DNA from 2 places in the Thermohahella caldifontis genome. Region 1 is predicted to be linked to the other one. Evidence: predicted binding sites of a transcription regulator. Region 1 holds the regulator's gene; the other holds the start of a gene.
What was found. Region 1 encodes FliA, which starts transcription of late flagellar genes. Its sites were predicted from a motif close to CTAAAGTTNNNNNNNNNNCNGCCGATA; they were not measured.
Positions count from the first base shown of each region.

Region 2: the regulator FliA is predicted to act here: its motif matches at 10,996-11,022, upstream of fliD (flagellar filament capping protein FliD).

Region 1 is NZ_CP154858.1:378,492-392,950, forward strand. Features, by position in the region: gene fliR (flagellar biosynthetic protein FliR) at 1-586, shown strand, start outside; gene flhB (flagellar biosynthesis protein FlhB) at 596-1,729, shown strand; gene flhA (flagellar biosynthesis protein FlhA) at 1,810-3,984, shown strand; gene flhF (flagellar biosynthesis protein FlhF) at 3,998-5,245, shown strand; gene AAIA72_RS01850 (MinD/ParA family protein) at 5,289-6,104, shown strand; gene AAIA72_RS01855 (RNA polymerase sigma factor FliA) at 6,126-6,857, shown strand; gene cheY (chemotaxis response regulator CheY) at 6,949-7,332, shown strand; gene AAIA72_RS01865 (protein phosphatase CheZ) at 7,347-8,135, shown strand; gene AAIA72_RS01870 (Hpt domain-containing protein) at 8,147-9,499, shown strand; partial or broken gene AAIA72_RS01875 (chemotaxis protein CheA) at 9,454-10,686, shown strand; gene AAIA72_RS01880 (chemotaxis response regulator protein-glutamate methylesterase) at 10,704-11,867, shown strand; gene AAIA72_RS01885 (flagellar motor protein) at 11,877-12,614, shown strand; gene motD (flagellar motor protein MotD) at 12,616-13,386, shown strand; gene AAIA72_RS01895 (ParA family protein) at 13,519-14,301, shown strand; gene AAIA72_RS01900 (chemotaxis protein CheW) at 14,311-14,459, shown strand, end outside.
Region 2 is NZ_CP154858.1:836,391-854,617, forward strand. Features, by position in the region: gene AAIA72_RS04060 (OB-fold nucleic acid binding domain-containing protein) at 1-549, shown strand, start outside; gene yaaA (peroxide stress protein YaaA) at 543-1,322, opposite strand; gene AAIA72_RS04070 (glutaredoxin family protein) at 1,319-1,615, opposite strand; gene acs (acetate--CoA ligase) at 1,697-3,649, opposite strand; gene AAIA72_RS04080 (recombination-associated protein RdgC) at 3,843-4,757, shown strand; gene AAIA72_RS04085 (bifunctional acetate--CoA ligase family protein/GNAT family N-acetyltransferase) at 4,747-7,494, opposite strand; gene AAIA72_RS04090 (histone deacetylase family protein) at 7,622-8,545, shown strand; gene fliS (flagellar export chaperone FliS) at 8,561-8,959, opposite strand; gene fliD (flagellar filament capping protein FliD) at 8,976-10,949, opposite strand; gene AAIA72_RS04105 (flagellar protein FlaG) at 11,059-11,493, opposite strand; gene AAIA72_RS04110 (flagellin) at 11,577-13,679, opposite strand; gene AAIA72_RS04115 (flagellin) at 14,027-16,123, shown strand; gene AAIA72_RS04120 (tetratricopeptide repeat protein) at 16,142-18,112, shown strand; gene AAIA72_RS04125 (methyltransferase regulatory domain-containing protein) at 18,121-18,227, shown strand, end outside.

The sequences.
Region 1 (14,459 bases):
TCCGCTTTCCCTGTCCGCCTTCACCATCGTGTTGCAACAGGTGCTCATTGGTGTGGCACTGGGATTTGTGCTGGTGATCCTGTTCCAGTTGTTTGCTGTGGCCGGGCAGGCTATCGCCATGCAGATGGGGCTGGGCTTTGCGTCCATGGTGGATCCGGCCAACGGGATTTCCGTCGCGGCCCTGGGGCAGTTCTACCTGATGCTGGTGACGCTGCTGTTTCTGGCCATGAACGGTCATCTGGTGGCCTTTACGGTGATCGCGGAGAGCTTTGATGTTCTGCCCATCAGTGAAAACGGAATCAGTCCTGCCGGGTGGGGGCTGATCGTCTCGCGCATGAGCTGGCTGTTTGCGGGGGCGCTGATGATTGCCCTGCCGGCCGTGACGGCGCTGCTGCTGGTCAACGTGGCCTTTGGTGTCATGACCCGGGCCGCCCCTCAGATGAACATCTTTTCCATCGGTTTCCCGGTTTCCGTGGTGCTCGGGCTGTTGTTCTTCTGGATCGGTACGGCGGATTTTCTGCCCCATTTCAATGCCCTGACGGAGGACACCCTCCGCTTCATGCAGACAGTGCTGGATACACCCTAGGAGCATGACATGGCCGAGACGGACAGCAGTCAGGAAAAAACCGAACAACCGACCCCGCGAAAACTGGAGAAGGCCCGCGAGGAGGGTCAGATTCCGCGTTCGCGGGAGCTCAATACCATGGCAGTGCTGCTGGCCGGGGCCGCCGGCTTCTTTTTCTTCCGGAATGTGATCGGGGACGGCATGGCGCGCCTGTTCCGCGGCAATTTCAGCCTGGGGCGCGACGATGTGCTCGATCCGGCGACGATGATCCGTCAGTTGCACGACTCTTTTCTGGACGCTCTGCTGACCTTTCTGCCCCTGCTGGTGATGCTCTGGATTGTCGCCATCCTGTCATCCATCGGGGTGGGGGGGCTGTTGTTCAGCAGCAAGGCGCTCATGCCCAAGTTCAGCCGCCTCAATCCGCTGGAAGGACTCAAGCGCATGTTTTCGGTCAAGTCCGTGGTTGAGCTGGTCAAGGCTATCCTCAAGACGGTGGTGGTCGGTGGCGTGGCCTGGCTGGTGCTGATGAATGTGCTGGATGACCTGCTGGCCATCAGTGCGCAGTCGCTCAGGCCGGGAATCGCCAGCGCCCTGTCCATTCTGGCATGGAGCTTTCTGTTTCTGGCGGCTTCTCTGGTGCTGATTGCGCTCATTGATGTGCCGTTCCAGATGTACGATCACCAGAAGAATCTGCGCATGACCAAGCAGGAGATCAAGGACGAATTCAAGGAAACCGAGGGCAAGCCCGAGGTCAAGCGGCGGATCCGTGAACTGCAGATGGAGATGGCCCAGCGTCGCATGCTGGAAGAAGTGCCGAAGGCAGATGTGGTCATCACCAACCCGACTCACTATTCGGTGGCCCTGAAATATGATCCCGACAGTGACGGGGCGCCGATTGTCGTTGCCAAGGGCGTGGATTTCATGGCTCTGAAAATCCGCGAGATCGCCAGGGCGCACGGGGTGGAACAGGTGGAGGCGCCCCCGCTCGCCCGGGCCGTCTATTACCACACTGAAGTGGATGAAGAAATTCCTGCCGGGCTCTATGTGGCCGTTGCACAGGTGCTGGCCTATGTGTTCCGCCTGCGTGAGTATCGCAAGGGGCGCGGTGAGCGTCCGCAACCCATACGCGATGTGCCCATCCCGGACGATCTGCGCCACGACTGAACTGGCCTGATCTTTGCAGAAATCAGTCAGGGGTTCCGTCATTGACGGGAATTCGACAGTGACTGATTGAAGAGAGGCGCATGGCGAACAGTGCAGCACTGAACACCGTCAGAAGTCTGGCGCAGGGGAACCTGGGGATTCCTCTGCTGCTCATGGCTCTGCTGGGCATGATGACGCTGCCCGTTCCGCCCTTCATGCTGGACGTGCTGTTCACCTTCAACATTGCACTCTCTCTGGTCATCCTGCTTGTCTGCGTTTATGCGCTGCGTCCGCTGGACTTCGCCATTTTTCCGACGGTGCTGCTCGTGGCGACCCTGCTAAGGCTGGCACTCAACGTGGCTTCCACGCGTGTGGTGCTGCTCCGGGGGCATGAGGGCGAGGATGCCGCCGGCAAGGTGATTCAATCCTTCGGAGAGGTGGTCATTGGCGGCAACTATGCCGTTGGCCTGGTCGTCTTTGCGATTCTGATGATCATCAACTTCGTCGTGGTCACCAAGGGCGCCGGTCGTGTTTCGGAGGTCAGCGCCCGGTTTACCCTGGATGCCATGCCGGGCAAGCAAATGGCCATTGATGCGGACCTCAACGCGGGGCTGATTGATCAGGAAGAAGCCAAACGCCGTCGGGCGGAAGTGGCCGCCGAGGCCGATTTCTACGGGGCCATGGATGGTGCATCCAAGTTCGTGCGTGGCGATGCGGTGGCGGGCCTGCTGATCCTGGCCATCAACCTGATCGGCGGCCTGTCCATCGGCGTCATGCAGCATGACCTGGCCTTTGCCGATGCGGTTCAGAAGTATGCCCTGCTGACCATCGGTGACGGTCTGGTGGCGCAGATACCCTCCCTCCTGCTGTCCACGGCTGCGGCCATCATGGTGACGCGCGTGTCGACCCAGCAGGACATGTCCCATCAGGTCGTGGATCAGATGATCCGTTCACCCAGAGCGCTGGCCGTGGCTTCGGCCATCCTGGCCATCATGGGACTGATTCCGGGCATGCCCCATCTGGCATTTTTGTCCCTGGCTCTGGCCACCGGTGTGCTGGCGTGGTGGTTCAGTCAGCGTGCACGCACGCCTGAGGCGGTGGAAGAGGGCAAGGGGCCTGCTCCCCGGGCAGGCGGCGGAGGCGGGGTGCCGCCTGCAGGCCCGGCAGGCCCTGCGCTGGAAGGCGGATCAACCGAGGCGTTGCCACAAGGCGCACCGGCAGGAGAGCTGGGCTGGGATGATGTGGCCAACGTGGATCTGGTGGGGCTGGAAGTGGGCTACCGGCTGATTCCGCTGGTGGACAAGAGTCAGGGTGGCCAGCTGCTCGGTCGGATCAAGGGTGTACGCAAGAAGCTGTCTCAGGAGTTGGGCTTTCTCATGCCTTCCGTGCACATCCGGGACAACCTGGATCTGGTACCCAACGGATACCGTATCACGCTCATGGGGGTGCCGGTTGCAGAGGCTGAAATTCATCCGGATCGGGAAATGGCCATCAATCCCGGCCAGGTTTTCGGGCAGCTGGACGGTATTCCGGGCAAGGATCCGGCATTCGGACTGGAAGCGGTGTGGATTGATCCTTCTCTTCGGGAGCAGGCCCAGACCCTGGGCTATACCGTTGTGGATGCCAGCACTGTTGTCGCCACGCACCTGAATCAGGTCCTGCTCCGGCATGCGCATGAGTTGCTGGGGCACGAGGAAGTCCAGCAATGGCTGGAACAGCTCAGTCGCAAATCGCCCAAGCTGGCGGAAGAACTGGTGCCGAACACCGTCAGTATCAGCCAGTTACTGAAGGTACTTCAGAATCTGCTCAAGGAAGACGTACCCATCCGGGATATGCGGACCATTGCCGAGGCCATCGTCAATGCCGAAACCAAGAACCCGGATACGGACACCCTCACGGCTGCCGTGCGCGTCGCCCTGCGACGCCTGATTGTCCAGCGCATCTGCGGTAACGATCCGGAACTTCCGGTGATCACCCTGGATCCGAAGCTCGAGCAGATCCTGATGAAGTCCATGCAGCAGGCACAGCAGGGGGGCGCCACCGAAATGGGGCTGATTCTGGAGCCCGGTCTGATGGAAAAACTGCAGCGCTCGCTCAGCGAAGCGGTGCAAAAGCAGGAAATGATGGGCAAGCCGGCGGTGCTGCTGGTTTCCAACGTGCTGCGTCAGGCCATGGCGCGCTTCGTGAGCATGGTGGTGGAGCGCCTGCATGTCCTGTCATATCAGGAAATTCCCGACAACAAGCAGATTACCATTGTAGCGACCATTTCCGAGTAGGAGGGGAGTGATCATGAACGTGAAGCGATACATAGCACCCAATATGCAGGAAGCGCTCAAGCGTGTGCGTGAGGAACTGGGCGCCGATGCCATGATCCTCTCCACCCGAAAAGTTCCGGAAGGCATGGAAGTGGTCTGCGCACTGGATTACAACCCGGAACAGGCCCACCAGGAGGCGCCGGTCTCTGCACCCCGGCCGGATGCCGAGGTGGCCCGGCGTCATGCGACCCGCCGGGCCCTGCTGGATGAAGAGCTGGAGCGGGCGCGTCAGCGTATTCAAAAGATTCAGGCAGGCGGTGAGCCGGAGGTTGTCGCCAGGCGTGAAGACGCGGCAAAAGAGGTCGGTGTTCCTGCTGGCGGAGATGCCGCGAAGCCAGACGGGCTGGTGAGTGAGGCGCTGGCCGCCATGCAGGCCGAGATTGCAGCACTTAAGGTACTGTTGTCGGAATCAGCAGAACGCCCGGTTCGTGATCCTGTGGACATGCGATTGACCGGGCTCGGGTTGACGGAAGAACTCAGCAGCCGGATTGTCAGGAATCTGCCGGCAGGTGACGAAGAGGCACGCTGGCAACTGGCCCTCAAGGCGCTTGCCGCCATGGTGCCGGTCATGGACCTGGATGAATCCGAACGGCCTTGTGCCCTGGCACTGGTCGGGCCCACAGGGGCAGGAAAAACCACCACGATTGCCAAGCTGGCGGCCAGATGGATTCAGCTGCATGGACGAGAGGGGCTGGCCCTGGTAACCACGGATTGCTACCGTGTGGGTGCCGCATCCCAGCTCCTGACGTTGGGGAAATTGCTTCGTGTACCGGTTCATGTTGTACCGGAAAACGGTTCCCTGAAAGCGGTTCTGGACAGTCTGGCGGATCACCGGCGGGTTCTGATCGATACGGCCGGGCTGACATCCCGGGATCCCAATGGCGAACGTCAGGTCAGATCGCTGCAATCATGCGGGCGGCGTGTCAAAAAAATTCTTGTATTGTCTGCAGTTAGCCAGGCACAAGTCATGAAATCCAACTATCATTACTATAAAATGCTCGGGCTGTCCGGTTGCGTCATCACAAAACTGGATGAAGCCTGTGCACTGGGGCAGGCTTTGGGGTTGAGTATACAGGAACAGTTGCCCATTGCCTGCTACACTGACGGTCAACACATCGCGCGGGATCTTCATCCGGCCACGGGGCAAAGTCTGGTTGCACGGGCAGTGACGCTGGACAGACAGGATTCCCCACACACCGCCCGGGCCGGGCTGGTGGGCTGAGCCGGGAAGGCGCTGAACATGATGTATAGGAGCAGTGTCGAACATGAGTAAACCTCACCCGGTACAGGTTATTGCCGTCACCGGTGGCAAGGGGGGCGTTGGCAAGAGCAACGTTTCCGTCAATCTCGCCCTGGCATTGAGCAGTCTGGGCAGGCGAGTCGTGGTGCTGGATGCCGACCTTGGGCTGGCCAACATTGACGTTTTGCTGGGATTGACCGCAAAACGCAACATCAATGACGTGCTCAGCGGCGAATGTTCGCTGCGGGAAATTCTGGTGGATGGCCCTGGTGGCATCAGAATTGTACCGGCATCATCCGGTACCCAGCACCTGACGCATCTGTCACCGCTTGAGCATGCCGGGCTCATCAGCGCCTTCAGCGAGATCAGTGATGATCTGGATGTGCTGATCATCGATACCGCAGCAGGCATCTCGGAAACGGTCATGGCCTTCGTGCGGGCCGCGCAGGAAGTGCTCATGGTCGTGACCGACGAGCCTACTTCCATCACGGATGCCTACGCCCAGATCAAGCTGCTCAACCGGGATTACGGGTTGCACCGCTTCCGCATTCTGCCCAACATGGTTCGCTCGGAACAGGATGCACGGCTGCTGTTCACCAAACTGTCCAAGGTGACCGAGCGTTTCCTGGATGTTGCGCTGCAGTATGTGGGGTTCATTCCCTACGATGATGTGGTGAAGAAGGCGGTCCAGCGTCAGCGGGCCGTCTTTGAGGCCTACCCCCGGGCCAAGGCATCCCTGGCATTCCGGGAGCTGGCGAAAAAGGTGGATGCCTGGCCGTTGCCGAGTGCACCACGCGGGCACCTTGAATTTTTCATTGAGCGATTGGTTCAGGCCAGTTGACAGTTAACGGTAGCAGAGTTCATGGCCTCAACGGGTGTAGCCATGTATAGCGAATCCAGGACACAGCGTGCGGAAGCGCTCGTGCACCAGTATGCACCGCTGGTCAAGCGTATTGCGCTGCATCTGAAGGGACGCCTGCCGCCGAGTGTACAGCTTGATGACCTCATTCAGTCCGGCATGCTGGGCCTGCTCGAAGCGGCGCGCAAGTACGAGGCACAGCGTGGTGCTTCGTTCGAGACCTATGCATCGATCCGGATCCGTGGCGCCATGATCGACGAAATCCGCCGCGGAGACTGGGTGCCGCGCTCTGTGCACCGCAATGCACGTCGTATCGCTGAAGCCATTCATGCCATCGAGAGCCGAACAGGTCAGGATGCTCAGGATGCGGATGTCGCGAGAGAGCTTGGCATCAGTCTGGAAGAGTATCATGCCAGCCTCCGTGATGCCTTGAGCGGACATCTGATCAGCCTGGATGAGCTGACGGCAGATTCGGATGCCGGAATTGAAGACGCCGACCGGATGCCTCAGCCCCAGGATGAAGTACAGAAACAGCAATTTGCCAGCCGGCTGGCGGAGGAAATCGGCAGATTGCCGGAGCGTGAGCGCCTCGTGCTGGCCCTTTATTACGATGAAGAGCTGAACCTCAGGGAAATCGGCGAAGTGCTGGGGGTCAGCGAATCCCGCGTCAGTCAGATTCACAGCCAGGCTGCCCTGCGTCTGCGCGCGCGACTGGCAGACTGGATGATAAAATAGCGATCAGTCAAAAAACTGGATACTCCCCGACAAGCGTCTAGACTTGGTAACTAGACGGAAACTCAATCCAACGTCACCACCGGAGGTTACATTGGACAAGAATATGAAAATTCTCGTTGTTGATGACTTTTCAACAATGAGGCGGATTATCAAGAACCTGTTGCGGGATCTTGGATTCACAAATGTGGAAGAGGCCGATGACGGCAACACGGCCCTGCCCATGCTCAAGACCGGCAAGTTCGATTTTCTGATCACCGACTGGAACATGCCCGGCATGACCGGCATCGACCTGCTCAGGGCCGTGAGAGCAGATCCCAATCTCAAGACGCTGCCGGTCCTGATGGTGACGGCGGAGGCCAAGCGCGACCAGATCGTGGCTGCAGCGCAGGCCGGGGTCAACGGCTATGTGGTCAAGCCGTTCACGGCTGCCGTGCTCAAGGAAAAGATCGAAAAAATCTTTGAACGTTTGGGCTGAAAGGGGCCAGCAGCATGACTGATGAAAAGCAGGGTGTTCCGGCCACTGATACCTCCGAGTTCGAGATGCAGATGAGTCAGCAGGCCGAGGAATTGCTGTCGCATATCCAGAAGGGGGATTTTGCGGCAGCGGTTCAGGTTATCGGTGCGCTGAACGAGACGCGCGACAAGACGCTGTATCGTGAGGTCGGCCGGCTGACCCGTACGCTGCACGACTCCATCCGCAACTTTCACATTGACGCGGGAACCAAGGCGCAGCGGGAAGAGATGTCGAAGATTGCCGATGCCTCCGACCGCCTGGCCTACGTGGTGGACATGACCAACAAGGCCGCCAACAAGACGCTGGATCTGGTGGAAGCGGCCATGCCCATTGCCTCGGAGCTCAAGAACGAGGCCCACGATCTGCGGCAGGAGTGGGAGCGCCTGCGGCGCAAGGAAATGACACCGGACGAATTCCGCGAACTCTACAAGCGAATCGACCGGTTTCTCGCCGACCTGGAAGGCAAGAGTGACCAGGTCTATGGTTATCTTTCAGACATCCTCATGGCACAGGACTTCCAGGACCTGACCGGCCAGGTGATTCAGAAAGTGACGGATCTGGTTCGTCAGGTGGAGGACAATCTGGTCAAGCTGGTGGCAATGGCTGGCAAGGTGGACAAGATCACCGGCATCCGTCATGAGTTCGAAGAGAAGGAAAAGGACGATTCCGAAGGCCACGGGCCTCAGATCAAGGCCGCCGAAATGGACGATGTGGTCAGCGGCCAGGACGATGTGGACGATCTGCTCTCCAGTCTGGGTTTTTGAAGGGGTAAACTATGGCGTTTGATGCGGATGAAGAAATTCTCCAGGATTTTCTGGTGGAAGCCGGAGAAATACTGGAGCAGCTTCAGGAACAGCTGGTGGAACTGGAGCAGAATCCGGATGATGCGGAACTTCTGAATGCCATCTTTCGTGGATTTCACACGGTCAAGGGTGGTGCAGGGTTTCTGCAGCTGGATAACCTTGTGGACTGCTGTCACAAGGCCGAAAACGTCTTCGATATTCTCCGCAACCGCCAGCGCCGCGTCACGCCGGAACTGATGGATGTCGTGCTGCAGGCACTGGACACCGTCAATGAAATGTTCGACCAGGTCAAGATGCGGGAGGAGCCTTCTCCGGCCGACCCTGAACTGATCGCCGCACTGGAGCGCCTGGGGGTGCCGGAAGCGGATGATGAAAGCGCCGAGGCGGAGGAGGCAGCGGTATCCGATGAAGCCCCTGCCGAGGTCACACCCCGGACAGATGACACCGGAAATCAGGAAGTGGGCCTGAGTGACGGGGATATTGAGCTGTTCGTGGAGGCACTTGATGAGGCACCCGCGGCGGACAGCCCGTCCAATGCCCAAGCGTCTGACAGTGATGAAATTACTGATGACGAATTTGAGGCCCTGCTGGATCAGCTGCATGGCCCCGGTACATTCAAGGGGGCTCCCACAGAGCCGCCGGTGCCCCCCCAATCTGACGGGGGCGCAACAGGGGCTGAGAGCGACGAAATCACCGATGATGAATTTGAAGCGCTGTTGGACCAGTTGCACGGCCCGGGCAAATTCGTTGCAGACAAGGTGGCCGGTGATACCGGTAATTCCATGGCCTCACAAGCGACGCCTGCGCCTGAAGCGCCTGCAGCGACATCGTCAGGTGGTGCAGAGGGCTCGGATGACCTGATTGATGATGATGAGTTTGAAGCCCTGCTGGATCAGCTTCATGGGCCGGGAAAATTCGTTCCTGACAAAGTGGCGCCCGCGGAGGGTGCCGCTACCGGTGGTCCGGTCAGTTCTCAGGCCAGCACTGCGCCAGGATCGGAATCTGTTGCGAACGCAAAGGAGAGCAGCGCACCCCCTGCAACCGGGAAGCCGGACAGTCAGCCAGCAACTCAGGGTGGTACCGGGAAGGCGGCGGTAAAGCCGGCTGCACAGAAACCGGCTGCTACAAGCACTGCGGCGGGTGGGGCAGCGGCTCGTACACCCAAGGACAAAGTCACCCCGCCGGCGGCTGCATCGGGATCAGGGGGGCTGGTAAACCTCCGGCTTCCAAGCCCCCTGCAAAAGGCGCGGCCGGCGCGAAGGACGCGGGCATCGCCACGGAAACGACCGTGCGTGTCGACACCAAGCGTCTGGACGACATCATGAACATGGTCGGTGAGCTGGTACTGGTCCGTAACCGGCTCATGCGCCTGGGTGAAGAGCTGGGCGACGAGGCCATGCAGAAGGCCGTGTCCAACCTTGATGTGGTGACCAGTGACCTGCAGTCCGCGGTCATGCAGACGCGCATGCAGCCTATCAAGAAAGTCTTTGGCCGCTTCCCCCGGGTTGTCAGGGATCTTGCCCGCAACCTGAAAAAGGAAGTCAATCTGGTGTTGCGCGGTGAAGACACGGACCTGGACAAAAACCTGGTCGAAGCCTTGTCTGATCCATTGGTTCACCTGGTTCGGAACGCGGTGGATCATGGCATCGAGGCACCTGATGTCCGTGAGGCCAAGGGCAAGCCCCGAGTCGGGCGTGTGGTCCTGTCGGCGGAGCAGGAGGGGGATCACATCTTGCTGTCCATCGAAGATGATGGGGCAGGCATGGATCCCAACGTACTGAGGCGCAAGGCGGTCGAGAAGGGGCTTTATGATGAGGATGCGGCCGAAAGGCTGTCTGACACGGAAGCCTTCAACCTGATCTTCGCACCGGGCTTTTCCACCAAGACCGAAATTTCGGATGTATCAGGTCGTGGTGTGGGCATGGATGTGGTCAAGACCAAGATCACCCAGCTCAATGGCTCCCTGAACATCGACTCGGAACTGGGCAAGGGCACCCGTATCAGCATCAAGGTCCCGCTGACGCTTGCGATCATGCCTACACTCATGGTCATGCTGGAAAATCAGGCCTTTGCCTTTCCGCTGGTCAATGTGGTGGAAATTTTCCATCTGGATCTCACCAAGACCAATATTGTCGACGGTCAGGAATGTATTGTTGTCCGTGAGCATGTGTTTCCGCTGTTCCACATCAAGCGCTGGCTGGTGAAGGGCGCGAAAAACCAGCGTCCGCCACGCAGTGCCCATGTGGTGATCGTGGCCGTGGGCACCAAGCGGGTCGGTTTTGTGGTGGATCAGCTGGTCGGGCAGGAGGAAGTGGTGATCAAGCCGCTGGGCAAGATGCTGCACGGTACGCCCGGCATGGCCGGCGCCACCATCACCGGTGATGGCCGGATCGCCCTGATCCTCGACATTCCGAGCCTGATCGCCCATTACGCCAAGTCCAGCAAGATTTTCGGCAGAAACGGGTTGCGGCCGCGCATCTATGATGAAGATGATGAGGCCATGACGGCCTGACAGAAACAGGAGGACAGGTGTCCATCAAGGTACTGGTCGTAGACGACTCCGGTTTCTTCCGGCGTCGGATTGTTGAAATCCTCAACGGCGTGCCGGGCATTACCGTCGTGGGCACGGCCAGCAATGGCCGGGAGGCCATAGAGCAGGCCAGGGCGCTGAAGCCTGACGTGATTACCATGGATTACGAAATGCCATTGATGGACGGTATTTCTGCGGTCCGTGCCATCATGCAGGAGCAGCCCACACCGGTCCTGATGTTTTCCTCCCTGACCCATGAAGGTGCCCGGGTCACGCTGGACGCGCTGGAAGCGGGTGCCATCGACTACCTGCCCAAACAGTTTGAAGACATCGCCCGGGATAATCAGGGCATTCAGAAAACACTCGCCGACAAGATCCGTGCGGTGGCGCGGGCGCGTTACCGCCTCCGGTCCCCGTCCGGTCCGGCTGCGCCCGCAACCACCGACCGGCAAGCCAGACAGGCGACAGGGGCACGTCCCACTACAGCGACCCAACGGACCACCCGGCCGCAGGGAGCCAAGGATTCTCCCGAGCGCGTGGCTGTCCGAAAGACGCCGGCAGCGTCGTCCACGGGCAAGAAGACAGCAAGGCAGTCCTTTGCCCTGGTCGCCATCGGTACTTCCACAGGTGGGCCGGTTGCCCTCCAGAATGTCCTGACCCCCTTGCCGGCCAACTTCCCGGCACCCATTGTCCTGGTTCAGCACATGCCGGCATCCTTCACGCCGGCGTTTGCGGAAAGGCTGAACCGCTTGTGCAAGATTCAGGTCAAGCAGGCGGAACATGGCGAACAGCTCAGGGCTGGCGTGGCCTATCTCGCGCCGGGTGGTTTGCAGATGATGATCGAACGCTCAGGGTCGCACGGCAAGATCGTCATCAGGGACGGGGGCGATCGCCTCCATTACAAACCCTGCGTGGACGTTACCTTCGGCTCAATCGCCCGGGCCTATCCGGGCAAGGCGCTGGGCATCATTCTCACCGGTATGGGCGCTGACGGCAAGGATGGCTGTCGCCTGATGAAACAGACAGGGTGCCCCATCTGGGCTCAGGACGAAGAAACCAGCGTGATTTACGGTATGCCCATGGCGGTGGCCAAGGCGGGCCTGACAGACGAAATCCTGCCCCTGGATCAGATCGCCCAACGGCTTGTGGAAACGGTTGCCTGATCGATGGACATGCTCAGCCTTATCGGCATTCTGATTGGTCTGATGGCCGTCTTGGGCGGCAATCTGGTCGAAGGCGGACAACTGGGGGCGTTGGTCAATCTGCCGGCGGCACTCATTGTTCTCGGCGGTACCTTCGGTGCCATTCTGCTGCAAACCCCGCTCCCCACCTTCCTCCGGGCGTGGCGCAATTTTATCTGGGTGTTCGTGCCGCCGTATGTCAGTCTGGCAGACGGGATCGAGAAAATCGTCAACTGGAGCCAGATCGCCCGGAAGGAAGGCCTGCTGGGGCTGGAAGCCATTGCGGACAACGAGCTGGATCCCTTCGCCCAGAAAGGTCTGTACCTGCTGATCGACGGCGCCGAATCCGAAGTCATCCGCTCCATACTGGAACTGGATGTACAGAGCCGGGAACAGCGGGATCTGGCCGCCTGCAAGGTCTTTGAAGGCATGGGCGGCTATGCGCCCACCATGGGCATTCTCGGCGCCGTCCTGGGGCTGATCACCGTCATGCGACATCTGGAAGACCCAGCCATGCTGGGGCCCGGTATCGCCACGGCCTTTGTGGCCACCGTTTATGGTGTCGGGTTTGCCAACCTCTTCCTCTTTCCCGTGGCCAACAAGATCAAGGCCCAGGTGCATGCCATGGCACAGTACCGCGAAATGCTCATTGAAGGCATTATCGGTATCTCCGAAGGGGAGAACCCCAAAGCCATCGAACTGAAGCTCAAGAGCTTCATGGAAGGTTGACATGCGCAGACGCCGGATGCAGGAAGAGCCAGAGAACCACGAACGCTGGCTGGTCTCATACGCCGATTTCATCACGCTGCTCTTCGCCTTCTTTGTGGTCATGTACTCCGTGTCTTCCGTCAACGAAGGCAAGTACAAGGTCCTTTCCGAGACACTGGAAGGCGTCTTTCAGGCCACCCAGAAGAGCATGAAACCGGTTCAGGTGGGGCAGACCAGTGCCGCACCAGAACAATCCGAAGTGCCGGTGGTGGAACCCTTTCCCACGCCGGATACAGGTGGGGATGCCCAGGATGCACGCCGTCGCCTGAAAGCCATGGCCGACCAGTTTTACGCGCAGATGGAAGCGCTTATCAGTGATGGCCTGATCTCCCTCAACGAGTCGGATGACTGGCTGGAAATCACGCTTCAGAACAAGGTGCTGTTCGGCAGCGGAGACGCCATTCCCAGGGACGAAGCCTTCCCGTTGATTGATCGGGTGGCAGCCATCCTCAAGCCGTACCCCAACGCCATTCTGGTCGAAGGCTTCACGGACAACCAGCCCATCCGCAGCCGTTTCTACCCCTCCAACTGGGAGCTTTCGGCGGCACGGGCGGCCGCGGTTGTCCGGCTTCTTGTTCTCGATGGCATTGACCCTCAGAGACTGGCTGCCGTGGGTTACGGTGAACAGCATCCCGTCGCCCGTAATGACACGCCTGAAGGCCGCCAGCGAAACCGGCGTGTGGTTCTGCTGGTGTCCAAGGCCAATTCGTCACGGCTGGCGTTACGCCACTGAAAGACGGCATACTATGTGCTTGATCTCTGTCTGCAACGGGTTTTGCCCGTGTTGACGGGTGCCGGACGGCAGGGCATTGCCCGCCTGACGGCCTGACGAGACAGATGGCGGAAAAAGGGTGCCGGACTGATCATGCGAATCTGGGCGATTGCCAATCAGAAAGGGGGCGTGGGGAAGACCACCACTGCCGTTGCGCTGGCCGGAGAACTGGCCCGCAAGGGCAAACGGGTGCTGCTTGTGGATCTGGATCCGCAGGGCTCCATGACCTCCTACTTCAGATATGATCCGGACGCCATGCCCAACAGTGTCTACGACCTGTTCATGCACAAGGGGAAAGTCCCCGCCGATCTGCCCGCCCAGCTTCTCGTGGAAACCGGACATCCGAACGTCCAGCTGATGCCGGCCTCGACGGCCCAGGCCACGCTCGAGCGGCGCATGATTGGCGTGGAAGGCATGGGCCTGATTGTCTCCAGGGCGCTGGCGCATCTCTGGGATGATTTTGATTATGCCCTGCTGGACAACACCCCCGTGCTCGGCGTGCTGCTGATCAATGCCCTGGCTGCCAGCCAGCATTTGCTGATTCCCGTCCAGACGGAATTTCTGGCCCTCAAGGGGCTCGAACGCATGCTGCACACGCTGGGCATGGTCATGAAAAGCCAGCGCAAGACGCTGGGGTTTACCATCATCCCCACCATGTTTGACCGGCGCACCCAGGCCTCCATCCAGAGTCTTGCCGCCCTGCGCCGGCAGCACGGTGAGCACGTGTGGCGTTTTGCGGTACCGGTGGATACCAAGTTCCGGGATGCCTCGCGCCGGGGGATCTTCCCGCAGGCGCTGGATGACCAGACCCACGGGGTCCGGGCCTATCGCCACTTGCTCAGGGATCTGGAGCAGCAACTGGGTCTGGACGGGTAGGGGCGCGGCATGAGCAGTACCGGCCGAAAGAAGGTGGATGAAGCCATCCTGGATTACCTCTCCGATCTGTTGACGCCCCTCGCCGATGACAGGGAGGCGGTCCGGGATGGCGCATCCGACATGGGCGCCCCCACGGGCCCGGAACCGGAATCCGGCAT
Region 2 (18,227 bases), 460 kb from region 1:
GCCTCGGCAGGTGCCCTGGACAGCCTCACCGGGCATCGCTATCAGGCCCGCTGGGAAGTGCTGGGGCTCGAATCACCCAGACCGCTGGCACCTGCGACAGAAGGATCCACCTGGCAGCTTCCGCAACCGGATACGGGCCGCGAACTGGTGGAAGACTACGCCAGTCTCGGCCTCTCCCTGCGCCCCCATCCACTGGCCTGGCTGAGACAACAGGGCAAGTTGCATCGCTGCCTGAAGGCCAGTGAGTTGAGTGAAAAGTCACACGGCAGCTGGGTTCGGGTAGCCGGACTGGTGATCGGACGCCAACGTCCGGGCACGGCTTCCGGGGTCACCTTTGTCACCCTGGAAGACGAAACCGGATTCGTGAACGTGGTGGTCTGGCTGAATACCGCCCGGGCACAGCGCAAACCCCTGCTGACCGCCCGGCTGCTGGAAGTGAACGGCATCGTGGAAAAGGAAGGTGAAGTGATTCACGTGATTGCCGGGCGGCTGGTGGACCGCAGCGCATGGCTGGCCGACCTGCACACCCGGTCACGGGACTTTCACTGATCCGGATGGTCGCGCGTGAACGTCAGCGTGGTGTCATCACTCATGGCCGGATTGAAGACATAGCCGCCCACATTGAAGTCGCGCAGCCCGTCCACATCGTCAATACCATTGTCCAGAATGAAGCGGGTCATCATGCCCCGGGCCTTCTTGGCCCAGAAGCTCACAATCTTGTAGTCCCGCCCCTTGAGGTCCTTGAAGACGGGAGTGATCACCGGTACGCCAAGCTGCTTCGGCTTCAGCGCCTTGAAGTACTCGTTGGACGCCAGGTTGACCAATGCCTTGTCACCGTCCGCCGCCATGTCCGACTTCAGCAGTTGCGTGATCCGGTCACCCCAGAACGCGTACAGCGTCTTGCCGCGCGGGGTTTCAAGACGGGTACCCATTTCCAGGCGATACGGCAGCATCAGATCCAGCGGCCGCAACAACCCGTACAGGCCGGAGAGAATCCGCAGGGATTTCTGAGCCTCCAGCAGCCCTTCTTCCGACAGCGTCTCCGCTTCCAGTCCGGTATAGACATCCCCCTTGAAGGCGAAGATGGCGGGCCGGGCCTCCCCTTCGGGGAAAGGCCACTGCCAGCGCTGGAAGCGCTCTGCATTCAGTTCACCCAGTTTGTCACTGATTCCCATCAGGGCACTGATTTCAAAAGGAGCGAGCTTGCGCAGCACATCGACCAGTTCTGCGCTGTCCTCCGGCAATCTGGGCAAGGTGGTCTGTGGCGCATGCCACGGGGATTCATAGTCCAGAGTCTTGGCAGGTGAAATGACAATTTTCATGAAGTTTCCGACGCAAGGTATTGTTGCAGAAAGTGATAAACATCCGCCTGATCAAACGGCCAGCCCAGCTCCTGAGTACCGGATGGCGAAGGCCAGCGGCTGCACAGTACGGGAATCCGGGTTCCGTAGGTGGCCACCCAGTCATCGTGATCGGCAATATCCACACCAACCAGCTGAACAGGCACACCATGGCGGGTGAAATGTTCAGCCACTTCACGCACCACGTCTCCTGCCTGCTCACACAGGTGACAGCCCTGGGTTCCCAGGAGAAAAAGAGTCAGGGTTCCGGTCATGGCGCGATTATAGGGAGCCCCCGCCGCAAACGCAAAAGCCCCGGCACCGGCCGGGGCTCAAGGGGTTGGAACGATCCGTGGTCAGCTGTTCGCCCGGTGGGCAATCAGTTCGTCCACGACACTGGGATCCGCCAGCGTGGATGTGTCACCCAGAGCGTCTGTTTCGTTGGAGGCAATCTTGCGCAGGATACGGCGCATGATCTTGCCGGAACGGGTCTTGGGCAGACCGGACGCAAACTGGATGATATCCGGTGTGGCAATGGGGCCGATTTCCTTGCGGACAAATTGCCTGAGCTCTTCCACCAGTGCCTCGGAAGGCTCGAAGCCGACGGTCAGAGTCACATAACAGTAGATGCCCTGCCCCTTGATGTCATGGGGATAGCCCACGACTGCCGCTTCCGCAACCGCCTCATGCTCCACCAGTGCGCTCTCGATCTCGGCCGTACCCAGACGGTGCCCGGAGACGTTCAGCACGTCATCCACACGCCCGGTGATCCAGTAGTAACCGTCCTCGTCACGCCGCGCCCCGTCACCGGTGAAGTAGCGTCCCGGGTAGGTGGAGAAATAGGTCTGCTTGAAGCGCTCATGGTCACCGTACACGGTACGCATCTGTCCCGGCCAGCTGTCCAGCAGCACCAGGTTGCCGGACGTGGCACCCTCCAGAATGTTGCCATCATTGTCCACCAGTGCCGGCTGCACACCAAAGAACGGACGCGTGGCCGAACCGGGCTTGAGATCCGTGGCGCCGGGCAGCGGCGTGATCAGAATCCCGCCGGTCTCGGTCTGCCACCAGGTATCCACAATCGGACAGCGCTTTTCACCCACCACGTTGTAATACCACTCCCAGGCCTCGGGGTTGATGGGCTCACCCACCGAGCCGAGCAGTTTCAGCGAGGCACGGCTGGTCTTCTTCACCGGCTCGTCGCCCAGACGCATGAGGGCACGGATGGCCGTGGGCGCCGTGTAGAAGATGTTGACATTGTGCTTGTCCACCACCTGCCAGAAGCGGGACGCATCCGGATAGTTGGGCACGCCTTCGAACATCAGCGTGATGGCACCGTTGGCCAGCGGGCCATAGACGATATAGGAGTGACCGGTAATCCAGCCCACGTCCGCCGTACACCAGTACACATCACCGTCGTGATAGTCGAAGACGTACTGGTGCGTCATGGAGGCATAGACCATGTAACCACCGGTGGTGTGCAGCACGCCCTTGGGTTTTCCGGTGGAACCGGACGTGTACAGAATGAACAGAGGGTCTTCGGCACTCATCTCTTCCGGCGGGCACTCCACAGCGGCCTCGGCCACCGCGTCGTGATACCAGACATCCCGGCCATCCACCCAGTTGATGTCTGCCCCGGTGCGCCGGACCACCAGAACCTTGTCCACCTTCTGGCCCATGCCTTCGGCAATTTCGCAGGCTGCATCGGTGTTTTTCTTGAGCGGAATGGTACGACCGCCGCGCACGCCCTCATCGGCCGTGATCACGAACCGTGCCTTGCCATCCTCGATCCGTCCGGCCAGCGCCTCCGGCGAGAAGCCGCCGAACACCACCGAGTGCACGGCGCCGATGCGGGCACAGGCCAGCATGGCATAGGCCGCCTCGGGAATCATGGGCATGTAGATGGTCACCACATCGCCCTTCTTCACGCCCATGGCCTTCATGGCATTGGCGAGCTTGCCCACCTTCTCGTACAGCTCCTGGTAGGTGATGTGCGCGTCATCGTTGGGATCGTCGCCTTCCCAGATAATGGCCGTCTGGTTGGCACGCTGGGGCAGATGCCGGTCAATGCAGTTGTAGCAGGCGTTCAGAGTACCGTCTTCATACCAGCGGATGTGGAGGTCGTCCAGCGCGTAGCTGACGTCCTTGACCCTGGTATAGGGCTTGATCCAGTCGATGCGGGTGCCATGCTCTCCCCAGAAGCCTTCCGGATCCCGGATGGACTGCTCGTACATGCGCGCATAGGTTTCTTTGTTGATCCAGGCCTTCTCGGCCCACTCTGCAGGAACGGGATAGATTGAATGGTCGCTCATGGACTCCCTCTCGTGTTTGTTTTATTTATTGTGCATTCCCATCGGAACTCACTATAGCCTCACGCCCCCGAGAATACCATTGTGTGGCCCGTCCGTGTTGCCCCTTACAACCAATGTCTAAACGCCTGTCAAGATGGTATCTGCCTGCGCTTTTGCGCATAATCGGTGCCCCGAAGAGGAGATAGCCAAGACCATGTGGTTCAAGAACGCCTGCATTTACAGTTTCACCAAACCCGTCCAGTGGGATACCGACCTTCTGGAATCTCAGCTTGCCGAAGCCGCCTTTCAGCCCTGCGGCAAGACCCAGCCGTTTTCCATGGGCTGGACCTCCCCCGCGCCCGGCGCGGATGGTCCGCTCGTCTATCAGCAGGGACCGCACATTTTCATTGCCCTGCGTAAGGAAGAGCGCCTGCTGCCCGCATCCGTCGTCAAGGACGAGCTGGCCGAACGGGTCGCCATGATTGAAGACAAGGAAGGACGGAAACTGCGCAAGAAGGAAAAGGATGCGCTCAAGGAAGAACTGATGATCGAACTGTACCCGCGTGCCTTCACCCGTCAGAAGGTCACCCGTGCCTGGATCGATACCTCAGCCAACCGTCTGGTACTCGACACTGCCACACCAGGCCGTGCCGATGAGTTCACCAGCTACCTGCGCCAGACCCTGGGCAGTCTGCCGGTTCGCCTCCTGGCCACCCGGGAATCCCCGACGGCCCTGTTCACCGGCTGGCTCAAGGAAGGGACTGCGCCCTCACCCCTGACCTGGCTGGATCAGGCTGAACTGCGTGCCGAATCCGATGACACGGTGATCCGGGTGAAAGGCGCAGGCCAGCTGGCGGATGCCATTCAGGCCCACCTGGACGACGACATGCTGGTCACCCGCCTTGCCCTGTCCTGTGATGACCGCATCGCCTGCGTGGCCGGCGACGACCTGAAACTGCGCGCCATCCGGCCGCTGGATCAGGACGACAAGGCTGACCGTCATGCGGACGAAGATCCGATGGTGCGCTTTGACGCCGACGTGGCACTGATGACCGCAGAGCTGAGCCATCTGATCGATTCACTGGTCAACGCCCTGGGCGGCGAAGACCAGACCGACATCATTCGCTGATTGTCTCGCCATGGAGCGCCGCCAGGCGCTCCTTCTGCCAGCCCTCCGGCTCATTGAGCGGCAGACGCAGGGCCATGACTTCTTCCTCAGGATCATAGCAGATCTCGAACCCGAGCTTTTCCGCCAGGCGCAGCATGGGCTTGTTGTCCGGCAGTACCGTTCCCACCATTTCTATGGTGCCCCGTTCCGTACAGTACTCGATCATCTTGCGCATCAGCACCCAGCCCAGGTTTTCGCCACGCATGTCATCCCGCACGATCACGGCAAATTCGCACTGAATATTGTCCGGATCCGTCCAGGTGCGCACCACACCCAGCGTTTCCTCCGTACCATCGCCCCGATCCGCCACGGCAATGAATGCCATTTCCCGGTCGTAGTCGATGTGCAGCATGCGCACCAGATCATCATGACTCAGATGCTTGCGGTAATGGAAAAACCGGTAGCGGATGGATTCCGGTGAGAGCTTCGAATGGAACTCGATATGCGCCGGTTCATCCTCGGGGCGAACCGGCCGGATTTCCACCTTGCGCCGGGAGCGCGGCAAAATGATCCACTCCCGCAGCTCCTCCGGATAGGGCTCGATGGCCGGTCGCATTGGCGGTCCGAGATCAATGGCCATGTCCACGGCCACCACGCCCTCCTGATCAAACAGCAGGGGCTCGATTTCCACGCCACGGATAACGGGCAGATCCACCACCAGCTGGGACAATGCGATGAGCGCCTCGCAGAGCGCATGGCTGTCCTGCTCCGGCCGGTAGGAATAGGTTTTCAACAGCCTGTACATGTGCGAGCGCGAGACCAGATCCTCGGCCAGCGTCAGATTGAGCGGCGGCAGCGCCACCTGCCGGTCGGCCAGCACGTTCACGCGCACGCCCCCCGCGCCACAGAGGATCAGCGGCCCGAAACATTCATCACGGGTCACCCCGATGTTGAAGGCAATCCCCCCTGCATCCTTGATGGCATCCTGCACCGAATACCCCACGAACGCCTCGGGCGAAAAGACCCGGTCGCCATCCGCACGCAGCTGCTCGCAGGCCTTGCGGACCGCGTCCGGATCGCTGACGCGCCGGACCGTGGAATTGAACAGTCGCCGGGGCCTGTCTTCACCCAGAAACGGCTCCTGCAAGGGGGTGTAGTGAATCTTGATATTGACCGGCCCCTTCTTCTCCCGCACCACTTCGGACACATCATCCGGTGTCTGACAATAACGGGTTTCCAGCGCTCGGATACCATAGTTGGCAACCACCGCCCTCGCCTCTTCATTGGTCAGGCTCGTACGGCCGGCGTCAAAGGCGGCCATGACAATCTTGCGCGCCCGGGAACGGTCCACCCAGGGGTTCACATAGGAACGCGGGGTCTGGCGCAGCAGCTCCTGACTTTTCTGATGGTTGACCAGATGCATGAAGGCCTTGATGGCCTTGTCCGGTGTGAAGAACGTGGGAATACCCGCCTCCCAGAACGCCTGGCGGGCATCCTGCACGGTCGCGTAGCCCATCCAGCAGGTGAAGATGTTCATGTAACTGCGCTTCGCAGCCTGAATGACCGCATCGGCCACCTGCAGGGAGTCCTCGGTCAGACTCGGACTGAACATCACCAGCACGTTCGAGACGTTCGGGTCCTTCTCCAGAATCTCGATTGCCCGGGCGTAGGTGGACGGCCCGGCATCGTAATTGAGATCCACCGGATTGCGCCGTGTCCAGTAAGGCGGGAGAATGTCCGCCAGCGCTTCGATGGTTTCGGGGGCCAGTTCCGCCAGTTCCCCCTTCAGGCTCGCCAGGCGATCCACCGCCAGCACCCCGGGGCCAAAGCCATTGGTCAACACCGCCAGAGAATGCTTGCGTACCGGCTTCATCCGCGACAGGGTTTCCAGGGCATCGAACATCTCGTCCATGCCGTTTACCCGCAGAATCCCCGCACGGCGCAGCACCGCATCATAAATGATGTCCACCTGGGTCAGCCCCGGCGGCGGCGCATGCACCTTCCACTGGCTCTCGGGCACCCTGCCGCTCTTGATGGCAATGACCGGCTTGCCGCGACTGACCGAACGCACCGCCGAAATGAAGCGCCTTGGATTGGGAATGTTCTCGATATGCAGCAGCAGTGCCTGGGTCTTTCGGTCCTGGGCCAGATAATCCACGAGATCATCCAGATCCACGTCAATGCCATCCCCCAGGGTCACCAGATGGGAGAAGCCCACCTCCCGGTGCAGGGCCCAGTCCACCACCGCACCCGCCACCGTACCGGACTGGCCGATATAGGAAATCTTGCCCGGCAGCACCCCCATGTGCAGGTAGGTGGCATTGATGTGCCGGTGCGCGCTCATGTAGCCCACCGTATTGGGGCCCAGCACCCGCATCCGGTAGCGCGCTGCAATGTCCCGGACGGAGTACATCAGTGGCCGGCCGCTGCGGCTGTGCGTCCGGGACAGCCCTCCGGTAAGAATCATGCAGGCCCGCACCTTGTGCTTGCCCAGCTTGTCCACCATCTTGGGCACCGTCTCCGGCGGCGTACAGATAATGGCCAGATCCGGCACAAACGGCAAATGATGTACCCGTGCATAACAGGGGATGCCGTGCACCTCATCGTATTTCTCGTTCACCACCGCCAGGCGCCCCTTGTAATCCGAGGCCATCAGGTTGCGAAGAACCATCCCGCCAAGGTTAGAGGCCCTTTCGGATGCCCCGAGAATCACGATGGATTGGGGATTGAAGAGGCGGTCCAGATGTCGCGTGCTCACAATCGGGTACCCTGGTCAGATGAGGTCAGACCAGCTTATCCTACTCAGGTCGAAGGTCAAAGACCTTGACCCCTGTCAGCTTCGCCGGGTAATTTACAGGACAACGACAACAACAAGGACACCGGGCATGACCACAGCGCTGTTCCATCATCAGGACTGTGAAAAACACAACATGGGGCCCGAACATCCGGAAAGTCCCCTCCGTATTGCCGCCATACTCAATCAGCTGCAGGACAGCGCACTGCTGGACGAACTGGTCATTGTCCGCCCGGACGAAGCCCAGCGCGAACTGATCGCCCAGGTTCACCCGGACAGCCACATTACCCAGCTCGAGCTGATCCAGCCGCCACAGGGTCGGGTCTTCGTGGATCCGGACACCGCCATCATGCCCGACACCCTCCGTGCGGCCTTCCTGGCTGCCGGTGCGGCAGTGGAAGCCACGGACGCCATCCTGTCCGGCGAATTCGATACCGCCTTCTGCGCCACCCGCCCGCCCGGCCACCATGCCGAACGCAACCGCGCCATGGGATTCTGCTTCTTCAACAATGTCGCCATCGCCGCCATGCGTGCACTCAACTATCACGCACTGGAGCGGGTTGCCATCATTGACTTCGATGTCCACCAGGGCAACGGCACCATGGATATTTTCAAGGACGATCCGCGGGTACTGGTCTGTTCCTCATTCCAGCATCCCCACTACCCCAACAGCCACTATTTCATGGAGCAGGAACACATCGTCAACACGCCGCTGGAGGCAGGAACGGACGGTCGCGGTTTCCGGCGCGCGGTGGAACGGGACTGGCTGCACCGGCTGCAGGACCACAAACCCCAGATGATCTTTGTCTCGGCGGGATTTGATGCCCACGAGCTGGATCCGCTCGGAGACCTGCGCCTCACGGCCAGGGACTATGCCTGGGTCACGCGTCTCATCATGGATGTGGCAAAAAGCAGCGCACGCGGGCGCGTGCTGTCCATACTGGAAGGGGGTTACAACCTCAAGGCGCTGGCCGAGAGCGTGGACCAGCACCTGCAGGTACTGGCCGGTCACTGAAGCAATGCAGGGGCCTCAGACCAGCCCCTGCTCAAGCGCCTCTTCACGGATGGCTGCCCAGGCATCACGAATCTGACGCAGGTGCCCGGCCACTTCTTCGAGAATGGCCACATCATTTTTCAGATTGGCCTCGAACAGGCGCCGCTCCATGTAGTCATAGAGCGCATCCAGATTGTCGGCCAGTTCGCCGCCCTTCTCCTTGTCCAGAAAGCCGCGCAGACCACCAATGATTTCAATGGCCTTGTTGATCAGGCGGTTCTTGCCCTCGTAATTCTTCGCCGTAATCTGTGCCCGGGCCATGGAAATGCGCTCCAGTGCACCGTCATACAGCAGCTGAATCAGCTTGTGACGGTCAGCATCCACGATACTGGTCTGACTGTTGACCGCCTGATACTGGGATACTGCATTCATCATATCTGCTCCACCTCTTTTAATCTTTCGACGACCCGGTCAGGGCATCCAGCTGCGCACTGATAAACTGTTCCGTACTTTTCAGGTTGGAAATCACAATGTCCGCTGCCGTAAACTGTTTAGCCAACCGTGTGGTCAGCGCCTCGATACGGGCCTCCATTTTTGAACGCTCTTCCGCAATCAGAGACAACTGCTTGTTGAAGGTCTCCATCGCTGCGGTCAGCGTACCGTCCACGGTCAGCATGCCGTTGATCCCGTCAATCAGCTGCTCGGCAACCCCTTCAATATAGGTCACTTTTCCGCGCGGGCCGGTCGTTCCACCAACAATGTCCACGGCAATGCCATCGGAAGGATCGCCTTCTGCGGCAATCAGCCGCTGTCCCTGCCCGGTGGCCGCCTTGCCATTGATGGTGCCGGCCACATCGACCCCATCCGTGCCGGTGCCCACGGCAATTCCCAGGGTGGAGGCGGTATTGGTATCCACCGCAGTGATTTCCACCTTGGAACTGCTACCGTAAGTTCCGGAGGTAAACACCAGCTGATTGCTGGAATCCAGAGACACCTTCACGGTCTTTCCGGCCGCCTTGAGGGAAGAATCCGCATCCAGCTGCTTCTGAATCTCCGTCACCAGCGCCGCATTGGAATAGGTATTCTGGGTCAGCGTAATGGTACCGGACTCGGTGCCATCCACCTTGATTCTGAACGTATCGTTGCTGGCATCAATCACCGTCGAGCCGGAGAGGGCCACACTGCCGGCCAGACTGCCCTGGGTGGCCATCTGGGTCACCTCGATGGCATAGCTGCCCGGTACCGTCTTGGACGTGGCACGCACGAACTTCACCTGGGGATCATCCGTGCGCCCCTGATCGGCAAAGAGGGCCGTCACGTCATCCGGCGCCTGTGCCAGCTTGGCCTTGAGTACCGAGCTGTCCAGCTCCAGCTTGCCCGTATCCTTGTTACTGGTGATACCCAGCTCGCTCAGTGCCCGCACCTGGGCACTTTCCAGGCCCTTCACCGGGCTGGACAGGGTGCTGCGAATCTGGTTCTCGATGGTACGCACGGCAGAGTTGCCCAGCAGGTTGCCCGCTTCCCCGCTCGTGGTATTGAAATCCGTCACCTCGTTGAGGATATCCTTCAGGGCATTGTATTTGTCCACAAAGTCCTGAACCCGCTCCACGACCTTGTCCGTATCCTGGCTCACCTGAACGGTTGCCGGTGAGGTGGTTTCTCCGGTGAAGGTAAAGCTCAGACCCTCCAGCAGATCGTCCACCGTATTGCTGCTGCGGCTGATGGCGATACCGTTGAGCGTAAAGTTGAGATCCTTTGCCGCAACCATTTCCGTCATGTTCTTCTGGGTCGCGTCAAAACTGAAGCGGGACAGGCCGGATGTATCCGTGTTATTGCCGTCGTTGTCCGTCACGGAAATGCTGATGGCATTGGACGCTCCGGAATTTTCCGAGGTCAGCAAAAGCTGATAGCCACTGCCCGTATTCACAACACTCGCACTGACGCCGAGCCCGTCTTCACCATTGATGGCGTTGGCAATGCCCTGCAGGGTGTTGTTGGAATTGTCGATGGTGATGTTCCTGGTGGTACCGTTAACCGTAATGGCCAGCGTACCGGTGCCGAGGGTCGTGGTGTTGGCGTCTGCCACCACCTCACTGGCGATGGAATGGTTGGTTGCCAGCTGGGAAACACCAATGCTGTAACTGCCCAATGCCGCACTTTCCGATGCCGTCACACTGATGGCCGAAGAACCGCTGGTTGCGATGCGGCTGTTGACCGCCTCCGGCTGCGCCAGCACCCGTGAAGAAATGCGAAGATCCGTCAGCGCACTCTGAATGCGCCCCAGATCCGAAAGTTTGGCATTGATGCTTTCTTCCTTCGCATCAAGCCGCTTTTCGGTGGGTTCGCGCTCGGCAGCCGCCAGCTTGTCGATCAGATCACTGGTCAACACGCCCGAACCGATGCCGATGGAAGAAATGTTCGCCATACCGAACCCCCAAAAACGAAAACAGGATGAACCCTGGTAAATATCTTATCGGCAAGAGGGGGCAAAACTTTGCCCCGTTTTGTAAAAATGTGTTTCGGCTTGCCGCGATCTACACCGAAGTGCTGATCAGATTTACCGGTTGTTCATCCTGCAAGTTACGCGCCAACCTGAGCGCTACCTCATCGGGTATCTGCCGTATGACTTCCTGCGTCTGGCGATCCACCACCGTCACCACCGTCTTGCCGGATGCATCATCCAGCTCGAACTTCAGGTCCCGCTGCACGGTCTGCACATACTCGTTGAGATGACTGACCGCCTCTTTCAGGGCCTGCCGTTCATCCTCGATCTGCGCTTTCTCCCGTGCCACGGCACTCTGTGAAGCATCCGGTGAGTCCGGTTTTGCTGATGGTGCAGGTACGTCTTGCGCCCGGGCCGGTGACGTTTGATCCGGAGGCTGCGCAACGGCCGACGGGGCAGGAGCGCTCAGACGCCCCCGCCCTGCCAGAGTCATGTTGCCCAGATCCGTGTACTTCAGATCATTCATAAATCACCTCGCTGCGCCCGTTGTGCCTTCAGCCGGCCAGGTTACCCTGACCGGCTTCCGGGAGCGAGCTGCCCGTCAACTCCTTACTGGAGCAGCGACAGCACCTGCTGCGGCCGTGCATTCGCCTGCGCCAGCACGGAGATACCAGCCTGCTGCAGTACCTGCGCCTTGGACAGCTTGGCGGTTTCCGCCGCGAAGTCCGCATCACGGATCCGGCTGTTCGCAGCCTGCAGGTTCTCACTCAGGGCCTCCAGGTTGGAAATGGTGTTCTGGAAGCGGTTCTGAATGGCACCCAGTTCCGCCTGCTTGGACGTAATGGTCTTCAGGGCGTTGTCCACCGCCTGGACGGCCTTGTTGGCACCATCGACTGTCGAGATGTCGATGTCAGACAGTTTCTGGCCAAATTCGCCGCCACCATAAGTGCCAACCCTCAAGCCAGATTTTTCAATATCTCCTGTCTTGGTGCCCAGAGTGAACTGACCGGCGGACTCCAGAGTTACAGAACCCACAGTCGTATCTGTAGATAACCCGGTGTCACCCGGGGTGCCTGCCACTATATCAATATTACGGCCGTCGTCTGCGACCAACTTATATTGGTCCGAACCGAGCGCTTCGGCTCGTACTCCTGTTTGTCCTGCTTTCGCGTTTATTGCGTCGATAATGGTTGCTTGGTTTGCAGCCACATCATTTGTGGTAGTGCCTGAAATCTGTACCCCATTGATTTGAATAGAAAAGGCTGTTGAAGCTCCTACCGCTGTCACCTTACCAGAATAAACTGTAGTCGCATTTACCTTGGCCGTGACACCTGTCTGATCAGATACACGATTTATTGCAGCAGCCAGCGCAATAGCTGAAGTCGCATTTTCTGTGGAAGAAGCAGTGTCGTCTGTCGCCAAAGTCGCACCAACATCCACACCATTTATCGTAAGATCACCTGCGACAAGCGCTGCCCTTGGGCCAGCGTTGCTAGCCGATGTTGCCGTATTTGAAGCATCACCGACCACACCACCGTTCACGCCGGAATAGGTACCTTCTTCAAAACCAACCGAGTCGATATTCCCGGTATTGGATGACAAAGTAATATCGGACCCATCTTCACTAACGAGCGTAATATTTCCCAGATAAGTCGTATCTACACCGTTCGCACCTGCAGCCAGACCATAAGTCGTCGCATTGTTGGTCGCCGGGTTGATCGTGATATTACGACCATCTTCTGCCGTAAGGTCGACCCTGAAACCGGTGTCTGTCGCAACAACACTGGCGGAAACACCGGTCAGGTCCTTTTTGCTGTTAATCTGGTCAGCCACGCCCTGCAGCTCGGTCTTGACACCCTCGAGCGTCGAAGCTGCACTGACAGACAGCGTAATGCTCACGTCATTTATCTTGACGGTCTCTGATGCCGCAGTACCAATGTTAGTAACATTAGTGCCTTCGACAGTGTTCGCATTGACAACTGCAGTAACGCCGGTTTGGTCACTCACCTTGTTAATGGCAGCCGCCTTGGCAATGGCAGACGACGACTTCAGGTAAGCCGAGGCGGTATCATCCGTACCTGCCGAGGACCCCACGGCAACACCGTTGATGACAAGATCACCGGAAGAGAGGGCGAGGCTCGCACTCGATGCATCCAAACCAGTCCCACTCACATTGGAAGATATACCCGCTGCCTCTGCAGAACCCAGAGTGGTCGTATCCAGCTTGCCCACGCTGACCTTGATCGTATCCCCCACGTTGGCACCGGTCTGGAAAACGGCATTCTGGAAGGAACCATCCAGCAATTTCTTGCCGTTGAAGTTGGTTTTTTCAGCAATATTCTTGACCTCGTCCACCAACTGGCTGACTTCCTGCTGCAGCGCCTGCCGGTCAAGACCAGTGTTGGTGTCGTTGGCTGATTGCAGCGCCAGTTCACGAATCCGCTGCAGGTTGGTCACCATGGAGTTCAGCGCAGACTCCGCGGTTTGCGCCAGGGAAATACCGTCACCGGCATTCCGGATCGCCACTGAGGTGCCTCGCGTCTGCGCTTCAAAACGTGTGGAGATGGCGAGACCTGCGGCGTCGTCCTTGGCTGAATTGATTCGCAAACCGGAGGACAGACGCTGCAGTGCGCTGTCGCCCAGCCGTTGAGAGTTGCTCAGATTCCGCTGCGCGTTCAGGGACGCGATATTGGTATTGATGACTTGGGGCATGATTGCTTCTCCTGGTTCACCCGTTGTTGTTGGGTCATTTGGGAGACACGCCTGCGTCCGGAAAGGACTTTACGCGCATCACCTGTTGCCCCTATTAGCGGCCACCTTTTGCCGGACTTTAGGCCTTTCGGCCGGTTTTATGTAACAGATTGTGAACCTTCGGGGCGGCAATCCCCTGCCTGAATCCCGTCACTCGGGCGGCAAAGCGGGGTTGTATCGCCCCACACCCTGAATCTTGAGACCTTTTAAAAACAGCGCATTAGGTCATTCCAATCAAAATTGGCACGGCTTTGGCTTTGGTTTTGGCAAACCGCCTTCGGGTTCAAGATAACGTAAGGAGGAACATCATGCCTCAGATCATCAACACCAACATCGCCTCGGTGAATGCCCAGCGCAACCTCGATCGGTCGCAGGCCGCCAACCAGATTGCTCTGCAGCGGTTGTCCTCCGGTTTGCGAATCAATTCAGCCAAGGACGACGCCGCAGGCCTCGCCATTTCAACCCGCTTCACCTCACAGGTACGCGGCCTCAATGTCGCCATCCGAAATGCCAATGATGGCGTATCACTGGCACAGACGGCCGAAGGGGCGCTGGGTGCCATGACCGAAAACCTGCTCCGCATCCGGGATCTGGCCCTGCAGTCCGCCAACGCCACGAATAGCGCCATTGACAGAGAGGCACTGAACCAAGAGGTTCAGCAGCTCAAGGAAGAAATCCAGCGCATCGCTGACCAGACCAACTTCAACGGCACCAAACTGCTGGATGGCACCTTTACCGATGTCACCTTCCAGATTGGCCCGAATGAAGGCGAATCCGTCACCTTCGGCATCAACGGCGCTACCACCGATCAACTGGGGACCGCACTCAACGACGGTATCAGCTCCGACCCGGTTTCCTTTACAACCGGCACCCCCACTGCACCAACCTACGCCCTGGGTGCAGGCGACCTCGTCATCAATGGGATCGCAGTACCCGCTTCAACGGGCGTGGACGACAGCTTTTCCAACCTGGACAATGAGCGCAGTGCCATCGCCAAAGCGGCAGCCATTAATAAGGTCACCGAGCAGACCGGTGTTAAGGCAATTGTGAACCAGAACTCTGTTGGGGGAACAAAATTCTCTACTCCGGCATCAGATATCAGCGGGAATATCAAGATAAACGGGATCAGTATCTCTGTAAGCGTGTCAAAGTTACTGTCCGACCAAGTGAACCTGGAAAATGTAGCCTCCGCAATCAATGAAAAATCCGGTCAAACCGGCGTAACCGCAATCTTCGATGGCAACCCCACGAAGGGCATTCAGCTGGTTGCCGCAGATGGCCGCAATATTATCCTGACAGGAGATGGTACCAACGACACCAGTGCCTATGGACTGGCAACCAGTGGCGGCGCATCCGCAAGCCAGACTTATGCCGGAACATTCACTCTCGTTTCGACAGACGGGTCCGACATCCAGCTCGACACCACAACCGGCACAATCAAGAACGCAGGACTGCAGGTCGGCACGTTCAGTGGCAGTAACAGTGGCCTGGTGAGCCAGGAACAACCTGCGGCAGCCATGGCCACCGGCGATCTCGTCATCAATGGCGTGCCGGTCGGACCAAGCCTGGCCTCGGATGACAGCGCCTCACCGACTGCTACCAGTCCGGCACAGAGCGCCATTGCCAAGGCTGCAGCCATCAATAAAGTTGCAGATCAGACGGGCGTGACCGCCGTCGTAAACGCCTCCATTCTCAATGGCGATGCCTCCATCGGGGGTGTTGGCTCGGCAATCGGCGGATCGTTTGACGTCAATGGTGTCACCATTAATGTGGCCTGGTCGGCTGCTGACAGCACCGCAGATGTTCAACGTACCATTGTCACTGCCGTCAACAACAAATCCGGCCAGTCGGGTGTACGGGCCGAAGCCTTTGGCAACAGCTTCCGCCTGATCGCTGACGATGGCCGCAATGTACTGGTCAACAACTTTACGGGCCTGACCGCTGCAAATGTGGGGCTCAGCGGGGGAACCTCTGCCCGGGGTTCAGTCACACTGCTTTCAGCCGGCAAGATCCAGCTTGACACCCTGACCGGCAATATCAGCAATGCCGGATTTGAAGTGGGCGCTTACGGCTCCGCCACAGACGGCCAGTTGATCCGGGATGTGGACATTTCCACCGTGGATGGAGCCATCAAGGCGCTTGCGGCAGTGGACAACGCCCTGCAGAAGATCAACTTCCAGCGCGCCCAGCTCGGTGCCATCCAGAACCGCTTTGAATCCACCGTGGCCAACCAGGCCATTGTGGCGGAAAACCTTCAGGCAGCAAACAGCCGCATCCGGGATGCGGACTTCGCAGCCGAAACGGCCGAACTGAGCCGGACTCAGGTACTGCAACAGGCCGGCCTGTCCATTCTCGCTCAGGCCAACGGTCAGCCGCAGCAGGTCTTGCAGCTGCTCCAGGGTTAACAGAAAGAGGATCAGACCATGAACGCCAGGCAGTCTCAGGCTATCGCCAGCCATCCTGAAGCCATTGATGCCCTGCTCGCGGCAGCGGTTCAGCAGGTGCGCGCTCTGGGCGGCAACTCAACGCCGCTCGGCACGTTGCTCAGCACTGCGCTGAAGGAATCTTCCCTGCCGGAAGAAACCCAGGCACTGCTGACCATTGCCGCCACCGCAGAGGGCCGACTTGAACAGGCTGAAACACTGGTCAGGACTGCCATAGAGCGTTCACCGGGAAATGCGGACCTGCATACCCAGATGGGCTACATTCAGCTTCAGTATGGCAAGCTGAGCCAGGCGCGTACCAGTTTTGAACGCGCACTGTCTCTTCAGCCCAATCACGCCCAGGCATTCCGCGGCATTGCAGACACCCTGCTCCGTCAGGAAAACTGGGCAGGCGCCTTTCTTCATTACCGCTCCCTTTACGAAAAGGGCCTTGAGGATGCGGCGCTCATCGACGCACTGGAAACCTGTGCAGCCCACCTCCAGGCAGACCACTGGGATCCGCAACTGGCCAACACGGTGCTCAGCCTGATCGAACACCCGGGCAGCCGGCCGCGGGCCTGGGCACCGCTCGCCAACACGCTGCTCATCCGTCACTACCGGCTGGACATCCCGGACGCTCAGATAGACCTCAATACGCTGGCCTCGGACATGCTGTTCCTCCAGGTGCTGGCGAAGGGACTGATCCTGAGCCCCGAAGTGGAACAAACCGCCACTGCCGTGCGCACCGCCATCCTGGCTGAAGCCGCCGAGACAAGAACCCTTCGTGAAAGCCTACAGGCACTCGCCTTTGCACTGGGCATGGCCGCCGCACAAAGTGGCTATGTCTGGCCGGTCGCACAGGAGGAGCAACAGGTTCTGAACCTGCTGGATGAGCAGATCCGCCAGGCATTGTTTACCCGTGAGCCCATTGAAACTGTTGTTGGTGCGACCCTGATCCTGGCCATGTATCAGTCACTCTACAGCAGCATGAGTGCCCCGGCGCTGCTGGGCACCGAACCGAACCACTGGCCGGACCTTCTCGAACCACTGATGGACAAGGCGCTGTGGCAACCTGCGAACATCCATGCCCGCTGTGTGGATCTGCGGCAGCACATGCTCAAGCCCAGAACCGTGACGGAGGCCATGAGCCATGAAGACCGCCTCCCCTGGCCCACCATTGCAGCGGTCCGGATCAAGGGCCCGCGCCAGTCACTGCACGATTTGCTCTGTGCACAACTGGGTACTCAGGTTCTCAACTTCGAAAAACGCCCGCTCAATGTCCTCGTGACGGAGTGCCAGACCGGGCAGCGGCCAGCCCAGCTTGCCAGTCAGTTTTCCGATGTTCATGTCACCGGTGTCGACCCGGTTCTGGTCAACATTGCCGCAGCCCAGTCACGCCCTGAAGCCGGCCGATTCAATATCCGGTTTCTGCCGCTTGACCTGCAACAACTCGGCGCCCTCAACGCCCGGCCCGACGTGCTCGAATGCGCCCGCCCGTTAAACCAGCTGGACAGCCCATTGGAAGCCGTGCGTGCCATGGCACGTGTCGTGAATCCCCAAGGGCTGGTGAAGTTCAAGGTCACCCTGTTCGATCAGGATGACCCGGAACGTATCGTCCAGACGCTGGTCCGGGAACAGTTTGATCAGCGCCATATTGAGGGCGTCAGGGCGTTACGCCACGCCATCATGCAGGATGCTCACCGTGCAGACTGGCTCCCGATTCTCTCGGATCCGGCCTTCTACAGTCTGGAAGGCGTGCGTGACCGGTTTTTCCGGGGTGTATGGCATTACCTCGAGCCCCACCACCTGGACGAACTGATCAAAAGCACGGGCTTGAAGCTCATCGGCCTGATCCATGCCGGAGCGCACAGCAGCTTGTACCGGCAACCCGAATCCGTACAGGATTGGTACGCCAAACGCGCCTATAATCTCAAAAAGCCCATTGATCTGGTGATTTACGCGCAACCCTGAGAGGCCGAATGGACAGTCAAACCCTCATCGCCAAGGCTTATGATGAAACGCACTACGAAAGCAGTGCGTTTCTGCAAACGCATCCGGAAACGCTGGCGGCCATCGGCCTGCTTTT